DNA from 2 places in the Dechloromonas aromatica RCB genome. Region 2 is predicted to be linked to the other one. Evidence: predicted binding sites of a transcription regulator. Region 2 holds the regulator's gene; the other holds the start of a gene.
What was found. The regulator LexA, encoded in region 2, represses DNA repair genes until DNA is damaged. The targets are predictions, from matches to a motif close to ACTGTATNTANATACAGT.
Positions count from the first base shown of each region.

Region 1: the regulator LexA is predicted to act here: its motif matches at 3,088-3,105, upstream of recA (recombinase RecA).

Region 1 covers NC_007298.1:4,447,141-4,455,049, reverse strand. The annotation lists gene DARO_RS21165 (VanZ family protein) at 1-443, opposite strand, end outside; gene DARO_RS21160 (high affinity choline transporter 1) at 582-2,129, opposite strand; gene DARO_RS21155 (pseudouridine synthase) at 2,201-2,857, opposite strand; gene DARO_RS21150 (hypothetical protein) at 2,860-3,003, opposite strand; gene recA (recombinase RecA) at 3,233-4,264, shown strand; gene recX (recombination regulator RecX) at 4,398-4,814, shown strand; gene lptB (LPS export ABC transporter ATP-binding protein) at 4,811-5,545, shown strand; gene DARO_RS21130 (RNA polymerase factor sigma-54) at 5,573-7,042, shown strand; gene hpf (ribosome hibernation-promoting factor, HPF/YfiA family) at 7,058-7,384, shown strand; gene ptsN (PTS IIA-like nitrogen regulatory protein PtsN) at 7,436-7,882, shown strand; gene hprK (HPr(Ser) kinase/phosphatase) at 7,892-7,909, shown strand, end outside.
Region 2 covers NC_007298.1:2,084,342-2,092,250, reverse strand. The annotation lists gene DARO_RS10000 (error-prone DNA polymerase) at 1-1,376, opposite strand, end outside; gene DARO_RS09995 (Y-family DNA polymerase) at 1,389-2,828, opposite strand; gene imuA (translesion DNA synthesis-associated protein ImuA) at 2,761-3,483, opposite strand; gene lexA (transcriptional repressor LexA) at 3,483-4,088, opposite strand; gene DARO_RS09980 (deoxyguanosinetriphosphate triphosphohydrolase) at 4,156-5,502, opposite strand; gene DARO_RS09975 (acyl-CoA thioesterase) at 5,538-5,948, opposite strand; gene DARO_RS09970 (electron transfer flavoprotein-ubiquinone oxidoreductase) at 6,037-7,683, shown strand; gene fabI (enoyl-ACP reductase FabI) at 7,772-7,909, shown strand, end outside.

The DNA of each region.
Region 1 (7,909 bases), 2.1 Mb from region 2:
TTGTGTTCAAGGGCTGCGATCCGGGCAAAGATCCGTGGTCCGACTGACTGGGCCCACAGGGCACCAAGCAGGCCGCCAAGCGTGTTGCAGGCGAGGTCCAGGTTGGAGGGCACGCGGGAAGGCAGCCAGGTCTGCAGGGTTTCCATGCAGAAACTGACCCCACCGGCAAGCAGCGTGGCCAGCAGCAGCGCGGTGAATCGGCCAGGGACGCCGCTGAGCGCCAGGGTCAGGAAGAAGCCCAGCGGCAGATAGACGGCGACGTTGGCCACCAGATCAAAAACGGTCCAGTAACGTGGCCAGCCGCCTTCGAGAAAGGCGATCGGCGAAACTCCGGTATCGCGCCAGCCGGAGAAAGGATGCAGGCTGCCATAGACAACTAGCCCGAACCAGGCGAGAGCCAAATAGCGGGAAAGCAGGATGGGGCCACGACCGTGATGAGGCATGAAGCTGATTTTAGGGGCTATCCGCCAGTCCGTCAGCCCTTATGTTTGGTAACAATGATTGCACCGGCCGGCCTTGCCGCTCTTTGCTCCGTTACATTGTCAGTGGAATTCGACGCCGGGTGACATGCCCGGCGGCCATTAATGATGATGCTGGTGTTCCGTTGCGTGGTGAGTTTCAGCTGCGGCGCGATGACGCAGTGCTTCGTGAATGTCCTGTTGCGGCAGTGGATGGCCGACCCATTGTGGCAACAGTGAGCCGGCAACCATACCGAGAATGCTGACGCCAAGTCCGATCAGTTGTGGCGGTACCAGTTGCCCGGCATTGGCCAGCGCATAAGCATAATCGCCGCGACCAGCAGTCTCGCCGCTTACGCTAACCAGCACTTCGACCAGGATCCACGATGACAGGCCACCGAGGATTGCCGCCAACGCCCCTTGCGTGGTCGCCCGTTTCCAGAAAGCGCCAAAGAAAAGTGGCACGAATGCGCCGGCCAGCGTGATCTTGTAGGCGTTTTCCACCATCTTGAAGATGCTGGCATTGGAATACAGTGCGAAGCCGAGCACGATGCCGGCAAAAACCACGATGGAAGCGCGCATGACGCGCAGGAATTCGTGATCACCCATGTGCGGGAACAAGCCGCGGACGATGTTTTCCGAGAAGGCGACCGACGGAGCGAGCAAGGTAGCCGAGGAACAACTCATGATCGCCGACAGCACGGCGCCAAAGAAAATGGCCTGGGCGAAGACGGGTGTGTGTTGCAGGACCAGTGTTGGCAAAACCAGTTGCGAGTCGGTCTCGAGCAGGCCCTTGAACAGATCGGGGTCGATCAGCGTGGCCGAGTAGGCGATGAACATCGGCACGAAAGTGAAGCAGAAGTAGATCGAGGCGCCGAGGAAGGATCCCCACAGCGCGATTTTTTGGCTCTTGGCCGAGGTGATCCGCTGGAAGACGTCCTGCTGCGGAATTGAACCGAGCATCATGGTGATCCAGGCGCCAAGGAAGGTCAGCCACTGCCATGGGTCGGGCGGCGGGAAAAAGTCGAGCTTGCCGGCGCTCGAGGCATGCTGGATCACCGTTTCGATGCCGCCGGCCGGGCCGGAAATGATCCAGGCAATGAACAGCATGCCACCCATGATGACGCCCATCTGAACGAAATCGAGGATGGCGACCGAGAGCATGCCGCCGAAGGTGGTGTAGGTGAGGACGATGGCGGCGCCGAGGATCATGCCGGCTGTCTGGCTGATGCCGTCATTGGTGACGACATTGAAGACGAGCCCGAGGGCCTTGATCTGGGCCGATACCCAGCCGAGATAGCTGGCCACGATGCACAGCGTGGTCAGCACTTCGACCGTCCGGTTGTAGCGCATCCGGAAATAGTCGCCGAGCGTCAGGATGTTGAGCTTGTAGAGCTTGCGCGAGAAAAAGACGCCAGCAATGATCAGGCACATCGAGGAACCGAACGGATCGGCGACGACGCCGCGCAGGCCATCCTTGACGAAGGTGGCGGACACGCCGAACACCGCTTCAGCACCAAACCAGGTGGCAAACACGGTCGCCGTAACGACCGGCAGCGGCAGATGGCGGCCAGCGACTGCGAAATCCTTGGCGCTATGGACGCGGGTCGCGGCGAACAGCCCGATACCGATGGAAATGAGCAGGTAGAGAACGACGAACCAGATCAGCATGATCGTGCGATCAATGATGGTAAGAGGTTGAAAACGCGAGGATTATAAGGTTATTGTGTGTTTTCGCAGCGTCAAAACGGCGCGTCACTGTGAAATTGCACGGGGCTGCCGGTTGCCGGGTGGACAAAGGCCAGATCCATGGCGTGCAACAACAGACGCCCGGCCTTGCCATGGGCCTCGCCGCCATAGAGGTCGTCGCCCAGGATTGGGTGGCCGAGCGAGGCCATATGAACACGCAATTGGTGCGAGCGGCCAGTGATCGGTTCCAATTCAAGGCGTGTCGTATTGGCGACCGTGTCGTGGCCGTTGACGCGAAAGCGCGTCAACGAGGGTTTGCCGATCGTGAAGTCCACCATTTGCCGGGGGCGGTTCGGCCAGTCGCAGATCAGGGGCAGATCAATCTCGCCGACCTCCTCGGCCAGCAGTCCATCGACGACAGCGATATAGCGCTTGCTGACCTGCCTGTCCTGAAACAGACGTGACAGCTGCCGGTGTATTTCCTTGCCGCGGGCCAGGACCAGCAGGCCGGAGGTGGACATATCCAGTCGATGGACGCTGAGCGCATCCGGGTATTCGTTCTGGACGCGTGTCACCAGGCAATCGTCCATGCCAGCACCCCGACCGGGCACGGACAGAAGCTCGGCCGGCTTGTCGGCAACAATCAGCCACTCATCGGCAAAAATGACCGGCGAAATACCGGCCGGTGGCGGCAAATAAGCGATCGCCACGCTCAGAGCCGAACGCGGCAGCGGGCGTCCTTGAAAGGCGTCGGCTCCCAGGTCCAGCCGCTACCAAGCGAGGTCTGGTTGCAGACCCTCGTGCCGTCCAGCTGGCTGACCCACCAATACCAGGGGGCCGGTTCAGCAATTGCCACGGCAGACGCAAAAAACAGGGCAAAAATGGATAAGCATCTGATCAGCATGAAGAATTTTCTTGCCAAGAAAAGGTGGAACAATGTACTGTATTTATACACAGTAATTCTGAATTCGGTTCGGCGAGAAATATACCGCGTTCGTCGCCCGGCGAAACAAAACGATTCCTGCAATTTCTATTCCATCTTCGGCCCCTGTGCCATAATCCGCTCAAATTTTCGAGGTAACACCATGGACGACAACAAGGCAAAAGCGCTCGCCGCAGCACTGCAACAGATCGAAAAGCAATTCGGCAAAGGCTCCATCATGAAGATGGGCGATGCCGAAATCGACGAAGGCATTCAGGTCGTGTCGACCGGTTCGCTCGGTCTGGACATTGCGCTGGGCGTTGGCGGTCTGCCACGCGGCCGTGTCGTTGAAATCTATGGTCCGGAATCCTCCGGCAAGACCACGCTCTGTCTGCAGGTCGTGGCCGAAATGCAGAAGCTCGGTGGCGTTGCCGCCTTCATCGACGCCGAACACGCGCTCGATCCGCAATATGCCCAGAAGCTCGGCGTCAATGTCGGCGACCTGCTGATCTCGCAGCCGGATACCGGCGAACAGGCCCTCGAAATTGCTGACATGCTGGTCCGCTCCGGCTCAGTCGACATCATCGTCGTCGACTCGGTCGCCGCCCTTACCCCGCGCGCCGAAATCGAAGGCGAAATGGGCGACCAGATGGTCGGCCTGCATGCCCGCCTGATGTCGCAGGCCCTGCGCAAGCTGACTGCCAATATCAAGAAGACCAACACGCTGGTCATCTTCATCAACCAGATCCGGATGAAGATCGGCGTCATGTTCGGTTCGCCGGAAACCACCACTGGTGGCAATGCGCTCAAGTTCTACGCCTCCGTCCGCCTCGACATCCGCCGTATCGGCGCGATCAAGAAGGGTGACGAAGTCATCGGCAGCGAAACCAAGGTCAAGGTCGTCAAGAACAAGGTCGCCCCACCCTTCCGCGAAGCCATTTTCGACATCCTCTACGGCGAGGGTATTTCCCGCCAGGGCGAAATCGTCGAAATGGGTGTTGCCCACAAACTGGTCGACAAGTCCGGTGCCTGGTATGCCTACAAGGGCGAAAAGATCGGCCAGGGCAAGGACAATGCCCGTGAATTCCTGAAAGCCAATCCGGAAATCGCCCAGGAAATCGAAGCCGGCATTCGTGAGGCTGCCAGCACCAACGTGATCAAGCCGGTCAAGGCGGCCAAGGCAGCGGATGCCTGACCAGGCGTCGAGCGGAAGTCCCGTCGTTAATGACGGGCTTCGCGAGACAGAGCCCGACTCTGGCGCTGTCGAGCGCCGCTCAAAGTCAGGGCGAGGAAGCGCCGGGCTGCAGTCCGGCGCGACGCAGTTGCGCGTGCGCGCCCTGCAACTCCTGACCCGGCGTGATTACTGCCGGGCCGAGTTGAAGGCCAAGCTCGCGGCGCACGCCGAGTTCGAGGAGGAACTCGACGGCGTACTCGACACCCTGCAGGCCGAACGCCTGCTTTCCGATCACCGCTACGCCACCCAGCGTGTCGTGGCGCGAGCCGGTCGCTACGGAAATGCCCGCCTGAAGCAGGAGCTTCGGCAAAAAGGCGTCGGTGATGATGACATCGCCACCGCCTTGCCGGAAGCCGGCGACGAGACGGATCGCTGCCGGGCTATTTGGGCAAAGAAATTCGGCCATCTGCCGGAATCTGCCGAAGAGCGTGCCAAACAGATGCGTTTCCTGCAATATCGCGGTTTTTCCGGTGATGCCATTCGCCGGGTGATGCGCGGAGTCGATCAATGAATAGCCCAGTCGCCAAACTTTCGGCCAACAACCTGAAAAAACGCTACAAGACGCGGACGGTCGTCGAAGATGTTTCCTTCGAGGTCAAATCCGGCGAGGTTGTCGGCCTTCTCGGCCCGAATGGCGCCGGCAAGACCACCTGTTTCTACATGATCGTCGGTTTGGTGGCGGCCGATGGTGGCGAGGTCTACATCGACGACAACCGACTGACCCATCTGCCGATGCACAGTCGGGCCCGTCTCGGTTTGTCCTACCTGCCGCAGGAAGCCTCTGTTTTCCGCAAGCTGAACGTCGAGGAAAACATCCGCGCCGTTCTCGAATTGCTCAAGCTGCCTGAGGCTGAATTAAATGACCGGCTGGAAGGGCTGCTCAACGAACTGCACGTTGGACATGTCCGCCACGTCAATGCCTCTGCATTATCCGGCGGTGAGCGTCGGCGGGTTGAAATTGCCCGCGCCCTGGCCACCAATCCGCGTTTTATCCTGCTCGATGAGCCTTTTGCCGGGGTTGACCCGATTGCCGTGCTCGAAATCCAGAAGATCATTCGCTTCTTGAAAGAGCGTGGCATTGGTGTCCTGATCACCGACCACAATGTCCGCGAAACCCTTGGTATCTGCGACCACGCCTACATTATCAACGCCGGAAATGTATTGGCCGCTGGACGGCCGGCCGAAATCGTGGAGAATGAAAGCGTACGGAAGGTTTATCTCGGCGAGCATTTCAGGCTCTAACCGACAGACCCCACCCGACACTATCCGATGAAGCCCGCTCTCCAGCTAAAACTATCCCAGCATCTGGCGCTGACTCCTCAGCTCCAGCAGTCGATCAAGCTACTTCAGTTGTCGACGGTGGAAATGCAACAGGAAATCGAGCGTTATCTGCTCGAAAATCCCATGCTGGAACGCGAAGACGAGCATGGCGGGGATAATTTCTCAGCCGCCCAGCAGTTCGACGCGCCCCAAAGCAACGAAGGTGAGCGCGAGCAAAAGGTTGAGCGGGAAGAACGGGATGCCCGCGAGGAACGCGAGCAGGATGTGCCATCGGCTCCGTCGGAGGTGGACGATGACCGCTGGGCCTCCGATGCCGGGACCTTTACCGGCGCCGGTCGCGATGAAGACGACGATAGCGATTCCCGCGACATCCATGCGGCCAACGTCAGCCTGCGTGACCATCTGGGCTGGCAACTGGGCATGACCCAGCTATCGGAGCGCGACCGCAGTCTGGTGCGTTTCCTGATCGAAGCACTCGATGATGATGGCTATCTCTCGGCGCCGCTGGTCGAGTTGTGGGAAACCCTGCCGCCGGAATACGAAATTGAAATCGAAGAGCTGGAAATTGCGCTGCGCCATATCCAGAATTTCGACCCGATCGGCATTGGTGCCCGCAGTCTTCAGGAATGCCTGCAGCTTCAGCTCAAGGTTTTGCCGGTATGTGCCGAACGTACACTGGCCCTGGCTATTGTCGACAAGCATCTCGAACTGCTCGCCGCCCGTGATTTCGCCAAGATTCGTCGTCTGACAGGTTGCGATGACGAGGCTTTGAAGGCGGCGCACAGCCTGATCACCAGCCTCAACCCACGGCCAGCTGCCGGGTATGCCCAGATTGAAGCGCGCTACATCACGCCGGATGTGATCGTGAAGAAGCTAAAGGGCAAGTGGACCGCCTACATCAATCCGGATGCCTACCCTCGGTTGCGCATCAACCGTCTGTATGCCGAAATTCTCGCCAAGCAGCGGCGGGGCAACGGCAATCTATCTACGCAGTTGCAGGAGGCGCGCTGGCTGATCAAGAATGTCCAGCAGCGCTTCGAAACCATACACCGTGTCACGCAGACCATTGTCGATCGCCAGCGCCAGTTCTTCGAACACGGCGAAGTGGCCATGCGGCCGCTGGTGCTGCGTGAAATCGCCGATATTCTCGGCCTGCACGAGTCGACTGTATCGCGGGTGACCAGCCAGAAATACATGGCGACACCGCGCGGTATCTTCGAACTGAAATACTTCTTTGGCAGCCATGTCTCCACCGATAGCGGTGGTGCTTGTTCTGCTACGGCCATCCGCGCCCTGATCAAGCAATTGATTGCGGCTGAGGATGGCAAGAAGCCCTTGTCGGATAGCCAATTATCCGAAATACTAGGCCAGCAGGGAATCGTAGTTGCCCGACGGACGGTTGCCAAATACCGCGAGTCGCTCAACATCCCCCCGGTCAATTTACGCAAGACCCTGTAGAGAGAGGAGAAAAAAGTGAATCTGCAGATTAGTGGTCACCACATCGAAGTTACCCCCGCCCTGCGCGAATACGTCGAAAACAAGCTGGATCCCGTGGTCCGTCATTTCGACAAGGTAACCGGCGTTAGCGTCGTTTTGTCCGTCGAAAAGCTGAAGCAGAAAGCGGAAGTGACTGTGCACGTGCCAGGCAAGGACATGCATGCCGAAGAGTCCGGCGACGACCTGTACGCTGCCATTGATGCGCTGTTCGACAAGCTGGACCGCCAAGTTCAGAAATACAAGCAAAAGGTTCAGGATCACCATCGCGGTGACAAGCCGGGACTGATTGACGCTGCTGAATAAGCGCCGACAGGCCGCAGCCATGGCTGCGGCCTTGCTTTATTACCCTTCCCTATGAACCCTCTTATCAATCTTCTGACCGCTGACCAGGTATTGCTCGATCTTGAAGCGAGCAGCAAAAAACGGGTTTTCGAACAGGCGGGAATTCTCTTCGAAACTCGACTCGGACTGGCGCGCTCAACAATCTTTGACAGCCTCTTCGCCCGCGAAAAACTGGGCTCTACCGGACTGGGTCAGGGGGTCGCGATTCCCCATGGCCGGATTAAAGGTCTCAAGCAGGCAGCCGGTGCATTTATGCGCCTGGCGACACCTGTTCCCTTCGATTCGCCGGATGGTCGTCCGGTCGATCTTCTTTTCGTCCTGCTCGTTCCCGAGCAGGCTACCGAGCAGCATCTGCAGATTCTTTCCGAACTTGCCCAGCGTTTTTCCGATCGGGCATTCCGCGAAAAGCTGCAACTTGCCCCTGATTCTGCGGCCGTCCTTGCACTGTTTCAGTCCTGAGAAACGTCTGTGCGTCACGTTAACCTT
Region 2 (7,909 bases):
TGCGGATCGAGACCAAGCTCGGCGAAGCGTTCCGGCAACTGCTCGCGCTTGTCCCACCAGGCCAGCGAAGCGGTCAGCGCGTTGATCTGGGCAATGCCGAAACCCAGCGCCCGGCCAGCATCGCGCAGGGCGCCCTTGGTCCGGTAGGTGATCAACGCTGCGGCCAGTGCCGCCCGCTCACGACCGTACTTGGTGTAGATGTACTGGATGACATCCTCGCGCCGTTCGTGCTCGAAATCGACATCGATATCCGGCGGTTCGCCGCGTTCTTTCGAAACGAAGCGCTCGAACAGCAAGGCCGAACGCGCTGGATCGACTTCAGTCACGCCCAGCGCGTAGCAGACGGCCGAATTGGCGGCCGAACCACGGCCCTGACAAAGAATATCCTGGCTACGGGCGTAGCAGACGATGTCGTAAACCGTCAGGAAATAGGCCTCATAGGCCATTTCGGCAATCAGGCCCAGTTCGTGTTCAATCCGCTCGCGAACACTGCCAGGAACACCGGCCGGGTAACGCCGTTGCAGGCCGCGCTCGGTTTCGCTGCGCAGCCAGCTGGCCGGTGTTTCACCCGATGGAATGATTTCTTCCGGGTATTCATAGCGCAGTTCATCGAGTAAAAACTCACAGCGTGCCGCGATGTTCAAGGTTTCAGCCAGAAGTTCTGGCGGATAGAGTCGAGACAGCCGGAGCCGGGAGCGCAAATGACGCTCGCCGTTGGGGAATAGCGCGTAGCCAGCCTCGAAAACCGTACTTTTCAGACGCAAGGCCGTCAGCACATCCTGCACCGGCCGACGGGCCTTGATGTGCATATGGACATCGCCGGTCGCGACCAATGGCAGGCCGCAGACCTCACCCAAGGACTGCAAGCCAGCCAGCCTCTCCGCATCCTCCGGCCCGGCATGCAATTCGACTGCAATCCAACTCCGACCAGGAAAGCGACTCACCAGCCACTCGCCATCCGCGGATGATGGATTATTGCCCGGCACCCAGAGCACCAGACAGTCAGGTAGCGCACCACTCGGCGATATGGACTCCAGATCATTGCGGTGCAGGGTGTAGCCCCCCTTCTCCGCGCGCCGCCGAGCCAGCGTGATTAGCGCCGAGAGATTGCCGTAACCATGGCGATTGCAGGCCAGAAAAACCAGCTTCAGGCCATCGACGGTCATCATCTCGCTACCGACGATGAATTTCAGGCCATGCTTCTTGGCCGCCAGATGCGCCCGAACAACACCGGCCAGGGAGCATTCATCAGTCAGCGCCAGGGCAGCATAGCCTTGCGCTAGCGCACGTGCCGCCAGCTCTTCCGGATGCGAGGCACCGCGTAGGAAGCTGAAGTTGGAAAGACAGTGGAGTTCTGCGTACTCGGGCAGTGACATGGACGCACCGACTCAGGCGAACAGACCGTGCAGGAACCAGCCCTGGGCATCGCGAAAGACCCATGCCCATTGCCCCAGCGGATTGCGGGCAACGAAATAGTCACGGCGCACGTCGCCGGTGGCACCAGCCTCCCCCTCATCCCACCAGCCGCTTTCCAGGCGCTCGGCCCGCGACAGCAGCTTCAATTGACCATGCCACTGCGGGCGACCAGCGCATTCAACCAGCGCCTGCGGATTGGGCAACAGCCATAACGGGCGATGCTGCCCAACGGCGGTGCTCGCCCGCATATCGTGAGGCGAACAGGTGACCACCTCATGCCGAAAGGTCGCGCATTCCGGACGATGGTCTGCCATCAGGGAAAGAGCCTGCACAGCCCCCTCCCCCAAGCGGGCACGCAGACGCTCCAGACAGGCCAACGCGCCTTCGCCAGTTGCCGCCTGTTCGAACAAGTGGGCGCTGGCACCTGGCTTGTCGAGCAGTTCATCGGCCTGCAAGCACAAGGCCTCGACAGGCGCCTTGAGTTGCAAGCGGGCAAGATGCTCGCGCAATAGCCGCATGAATCGCCCCTCGTCCGCCGCAGGCTCGGAAAAACGCAAGGCCAGCGGCGTTTTTTCCCCATCGTCGTGAGCCAAATGCAGCGTACAGCAACGCAGTAGCAATTGCCGCCCATGCAGCCATCCAGCCAGCGCTGCGAACAGACGTTGCCCGGCAAACGCCAGCGCTTCGGCATGTTCGACACGGGCCGGCAACTCAAGATCAATGGCGAAACTTTCAGGGAAAGCAAAGGGCTTCTGTGGATCTGGCAAATCGCCCCAGGCTCTCAGCAAATCATCCATCGGCTGATTGCCGATACGCCGCCGTAACCCGGCACCGGGCAACTGCCGCAAATCACCCAGCCGCTTGAGGCCGAACGATTCGAGCCGATCGATCACCTCCCCCGGCCACTCATCGATGGCACAAGGCAAGTCGGCCAAGGCGGCCTGCATGGCAGAGATTTCGATATGGATGCCAGCACAAGCGTTCCGTGCCAGCCAGGATGCGCCAAGGGGGGTCGGTGCCGCAGCCCAGTTCGTTGAGTAGGATTGCTCGGCACAACCAGCCAATACAGCCTCGATAATCGCCGGCGCACCGCCGAACAAACGCAGGCAACTGCCGATTTCCAGCAACAAGACATCCGGCGACACCACACTGATCGTCGGCGTAAAGCGACCAGCCCAACAGGCCAGACTTTCCAGCGCCTTTATTTCTCGGACCTCATCTCGTTCAAACACCATCAGCCCTGGTTGCAGGCCAAGCGCCGTCGACAGCTTTTGCCCGGCGCAGACGCCAGCAAGCCTTGCCGCCAGATCGCCGACCAGCACCCGCCCACGACTGACCACGGCGCTAGGCGACTGGCGTAGCGGCAATGCCTCGATCGGCAACAAGGGAAAGTGCAGGGCCAGCCACAGCACGCGAGCTTCTCCCGGGACGGGGTATGGACAAGGCGAGCGACCGGGAAACCGGCCTGCCGCGCCGCTTGATGATGCGGACCGACAGTTCGCCGTGACCAGCCTCCCGCCCCGTGTTCAACATCAGGCGCAGCGGAGCCGGTGACGGTACCTGAGCAACCGCAGTCGACCGCCATAAACAGGCAAAAACCGGTCGCCCCTCGGCGGCCACCTGCAAGCGACGCAGGGCGCGGGCATCAATGCCCGCCTCGGGCCAGGCCAGCACACCGGCAAAGCCGCCACTGGCAAGCAATTGCTCGACACACCAAGCCACATTCCTGCCGGCCTGAACGATGACCAGCCGCTCCAGAGCCAACCCTGCCGCCGCCCAGGCCGGTGCGTGCGGCTGCCAGGGCGGCGCCACCAGCGCCAGCCAGCCCCCCTCGGCAGACAATTTGGCCAAGGCCGGTAACAGCAGGCTCATTTCACCAACACTGCCGCGATCGACGAGTATTTCTGTCAGATTTCCACGTGGCCAGCCACCACCCGGCAGTTCAGCATCAAGTTCGGCGTGGCCGCTTGGAATCGCAGCTTCAGGCAGGGAGGCCAGCATGTCGCCGCGCCAGACATCGCCCCTGGCCAGCACATCCGCCAAAGCGAGCGACGACGGCACGGGCATCACGACAGCTTGGAAACAGCCCCGCGAATCAGGCCGACAGCAATGCCTTCGATGGCGAAATCGACTGCTTCCGGATCAACGATGATCGGCTCGAAATCAGGATTTTCGGCAATCAGCCTGATCTGACCACCACTGCGCTCCAGGCGCTTGACCGTGACCTCTTCATCCAGCCGGGCGACAACGATCTGGCCGTCACGCGCCTGGTTGGTCTTGTGCACGGCAAGCAAGTCGCCATCAAAGATGCCGACATCGATCATCGACAGACCGCGCACCTTGAGCAAAAAATCAGCCTTCGGCGCAAACAGGCTGGCATCCAGCGCATAGCGACCCTGCATGTTCTCGACGGCCAGGATGGGCGAGCCAGCGGCGACACTGCCAATCAACGGCAAACCAAGCTGTTCAACGAGTCGTATGCCTCGCGCCGAACCGGGTTCGAGTACGATGGCACCTTTCTTGGCCAGTGCCTTGAGGTGGTCTTCCGCCGCATTGGGCGAAGCGAAACCGAAGGCGCTGGAAATTTCCATACGCGTCGGCGGCGCACCGAGCACCTCGAGGGTACTCTTGATGAAGTCGAGAATTTCCTGCTGACGTGGCGTGAGTTTCATGGCCGGCCTCCGCTAAAAACCATTGACTGTATTTTTGTACAGTAATCGATTTTTGGCAAGCGGAAAATCAGGTCGGCAAGTCGAAACCCTTCAGCTTGCGGTACATGTCCACCGCATAGGAATCGGTCATTCCGGCGACAAAATCGGCCACCTGCAACAGGCGAATGTATGGATCGGTATCCGGCTCACCATTGTGGCCAAGGAACTGAGCCGGCAACAACTTGAGCAACATGCGTTCGCGGGTGGTGAAACGGGCATGACCAGCTTTCGCCTCGACCGCATTGGTAAATAAGCCAAGCAAGGCGCCAAGCACCTCGAAGCCTGCCGTTTCGATTTCCAGCGCCGGGCGGGCCGTGTAGATCGTTTCCTTGGCCAGTTTGAGAATGGCCTGCAGGGGATGGGAGATCGGCGAGTTCTCAAGCAGCTCGTCATCGAACGTGCCACTCAGGATGGCGTCCTCGTTTTCCAGAAAAACCGCCGCGGCACTTTCAAGAAGGCAGCCGATGGCCTTGGCACGCAGGTACTCCAGGCGCTCTTTTGGATCGTGCAGCCGATCCAGCCGCCCGCCATTGACCGTATTCCCGGCCAGGTCGGCCAGCAGACATTCGGCGTCCTTGTAATGCACGAAACCGAGCCGCGAAGCGTCTTCCAGATCGACAATCAGGTAACAGGTATCGTCGGCCACCTCGACCAGGAAAGCCAGCGGATGGCGCCGCCAGGCGGTACCCGGGATACGTTCGACCAGACCGGTCGCGCGGGCCACTTGCTGAAAGGCCCCAACATCCTGCTGGAAGAAGCCAAACTTCTTGCCGCTCTTGCCATCCAGCTCAGCGTCAAGATGGGATGGCCGTGGATATTTGGTAAAGGTCGCCAGGACCGCACTACTTAACTGCAGGCCGCCTGGGTTGGCCGGGCTTTGCAGCCGACTGACGATGCGAAAACCTTGTGCATTACCCTCGTAGCGCTCGAAATCTGCCTTCTGCGCTGGCGTGAAGTCGTGACGTTCAAGCAGGCCGGAATGGCGGAACCATTCGCGGATGGCGTCCTCGCCGGCATGGCCGAAGGGTGGATTGCCAATGTCGTGGGCCAGACAAGCGGCGGCGACGATGGCGCCAAAATCACCAGACTCGACATGCTGCAAACCGTGCCGGGCAATGATCTCGCGCCCAACCACAGCGCCGAGCGAACGCCCGACACAACTGACCTCAAGGCTGTGCGTCAGGCGAGTCCGGACATAGTCGCTCTTGGACAGCGGGAAAACCTGCGTCTTGTCCTTCATTCTCCGGAAGGCAGAAGTGAAGACGATGCGGTCGTAATCCTGCTGGAATGCCGTACGCTCAGCCGTACCGGGCGCCTTGCCGGCCCCCAGGCGTTCGCTCGACAGCAGCTTTTCCCAGATTTTTCGTTTGCCCATGCTCTTCGAATTCGATGATGCGATGGGCTGCGAGTTTACTCTGCTTCGAGTACGGCCCGCACGTGATCAGGCACCGGAACCGATTTTCCGGTCTGGGTATTCATCCACACCACCTTGGCCGCGCCTTCGGCGTAGAGCTTGTCATCACCCTCGATGCGCATTTCAACGTAGGTCTGGAAACTGGAACGGCCGATTGCTCCGACATAAGTCCGTACCTCAACCATTCCCGGATAAGTCATCGGAATCATGAACGTGCAGCTGGCATTGATGATCACCGGCCCGTCGCCGCCCGGTCGAACCGGTACTTTCATTTCCTCGATCCATTCGACCCGCGCCTGTTCCATGTAGCGGAAATAGATGGTGTTATTAACGTGTCCGTAGGCGTCCATATCGCCCCAGCGGATCGGCATTTTCGTGACGTGGATAAGCTTTTTCTTGTGTTCCATAATCCTGAATACTAGAGTGGTGTTGATCAAAGCATTTCCATACTGTACCGTATTGAAAATAAGCTAACAATAAAACTTAGGAGACATCATGGAACGCGAATCCATGGAATTTGACGTCGTCATCATTGGTGGCGGCCCGGCTGGCTTGGCTTCGGCCATTCGGCTGAAGCAACTGGCAGCAGAAAAAGGAACTGATCTGGGCGTCTGCCTGATCGAAAAAGGCGCCGAAATTGGCGCCCATATTCTTTCCGGTGCCGTCATGGACCCGCGCGCCCTGACTGAGCTTCTACCCGACTGGCAGAAAGACGGCGCCCCGCTCAACGCCCCCGTTTCCGAAGACCGCTTCTTTATCCTCTCCGAAACCGGCGCCACCAAGGTACCGAACAGCCTGCTGCCCAACTGCTTCCATAACGAAGGCAATTACGTCATCTCGCTGGGCAATGTCTGCCGCTGGCTCGGCGAACAGGCGGAAGCCTTGGGCGTTGAAATCTACCCCGGCTTTGCCGGTGCCGAAGTGCTGTTCGACGAAAACGGTGCCGTCAAGGGTGTAGCCACGGGCGACATGGGTCGCCTGCACGACGGTTCCGAAGGCCCGAATTTCCAGATGGGCATGGAACTGCTCGGCAAATACACGTTTTTCGCTGAAGGTTGTCGCGGCCATCTCGGCAAGCAGCTGATGGAGAAATTCAACCTCAATGCCGACGCCGACCCGCAAACCTATGGCATCGGCCTCAAGGAACTGTGGGAAATCGAGCCGGACAAACACCAGCTCGGCCTCGTCATCCACAGCGGCGGCTGGCCGATGCAGCCGGACACCTACGGTGGCGGCTTTCTCTACCATCTGGAAAACAACCAGATCGCCGTCGGCTTTGTCGTCGGACTTGGTTACAGCAACCCGCACCTGTCGCCCTACGAGGAATTCCAGCGTTTCAAGACACATCCGGAAATCCGCAAGTTCCTAGAAGGTGGCAAGCGCATCGCCTATGGTGCCCGCGCGCTGACCGCCGGTGGCCTGCAGTCCTTGCCCAAGCTGACCTTCCCCGGCGGCGTCCTGATCGGTGACGATGCCGGCTTGCTGAATGCCGCCCGGATCAAGGGGTCGCACTGCGCCATCAAATCCGGCGCCCTGGCGGCTGAGGCCTGCTTCGAAGCGCTGACGGCCGAACGCCAGCACGACGAACTGACTGCCTACCCGGAAACCTTCAAGAAGAGCTGGCTGTTCGAAGAGCTGCATCAGACGCGCAATTTCAAGCCATGGATGGCCAAGGGCCTGATGCTCGGCTCCATCATGTTCGGCATTGACCAGGTTCTGCTGCGCGGCAAGGCACCATGGACGCTGCATCACACGACCCCCGACCACGCCAAACTGAAACCAGCAGCCGAATGCGAACCCATCGCCTACCCCAAGCCGGATGGCGTGATCACCTTTGACCGCCTGTCCTCCGTTTTCCTCTCCAGCACCAATCACGAGGAAGACCAGCCCTGCCATCTGCAGTTGAAAGACGCCAGCATTCCTATCAGCGTCAATCTCGCCAAATACGACGCCCCGGAACAGCGTTTCTGCCCGGCTGGCGTCTATGAAATCCTGCGCGATGAAAGCGGTGGTAACCCGCGCCTGCAGATCAACGCGCAGAATTGCGTACATTGCAAGACCTGCGATATCAAGGATCCAACCCAGAACATCAACTGGGTTGTTCCGCAAGGTGGCGAAGGCCCAACTTACCCCAATATGTAAGCAGAAACCGGAAACCGCGTTCGCATACCGCGAATCGCGGTTTCCCGGTTTATAATCTTGCGGCTAAACCCCTTAGGGAGAACAACACATGGGCTTTCTCGCCGACAAGAAGATTCTAATTACCGGACTGCTGTCCAAGCATTCCATCGCCTATGGCATCGCCAAGGCATGCCACCGTGAAGGCGCCCAACTCGCCTTCACCTACCAGAATGAGCGCTTCGAAGAT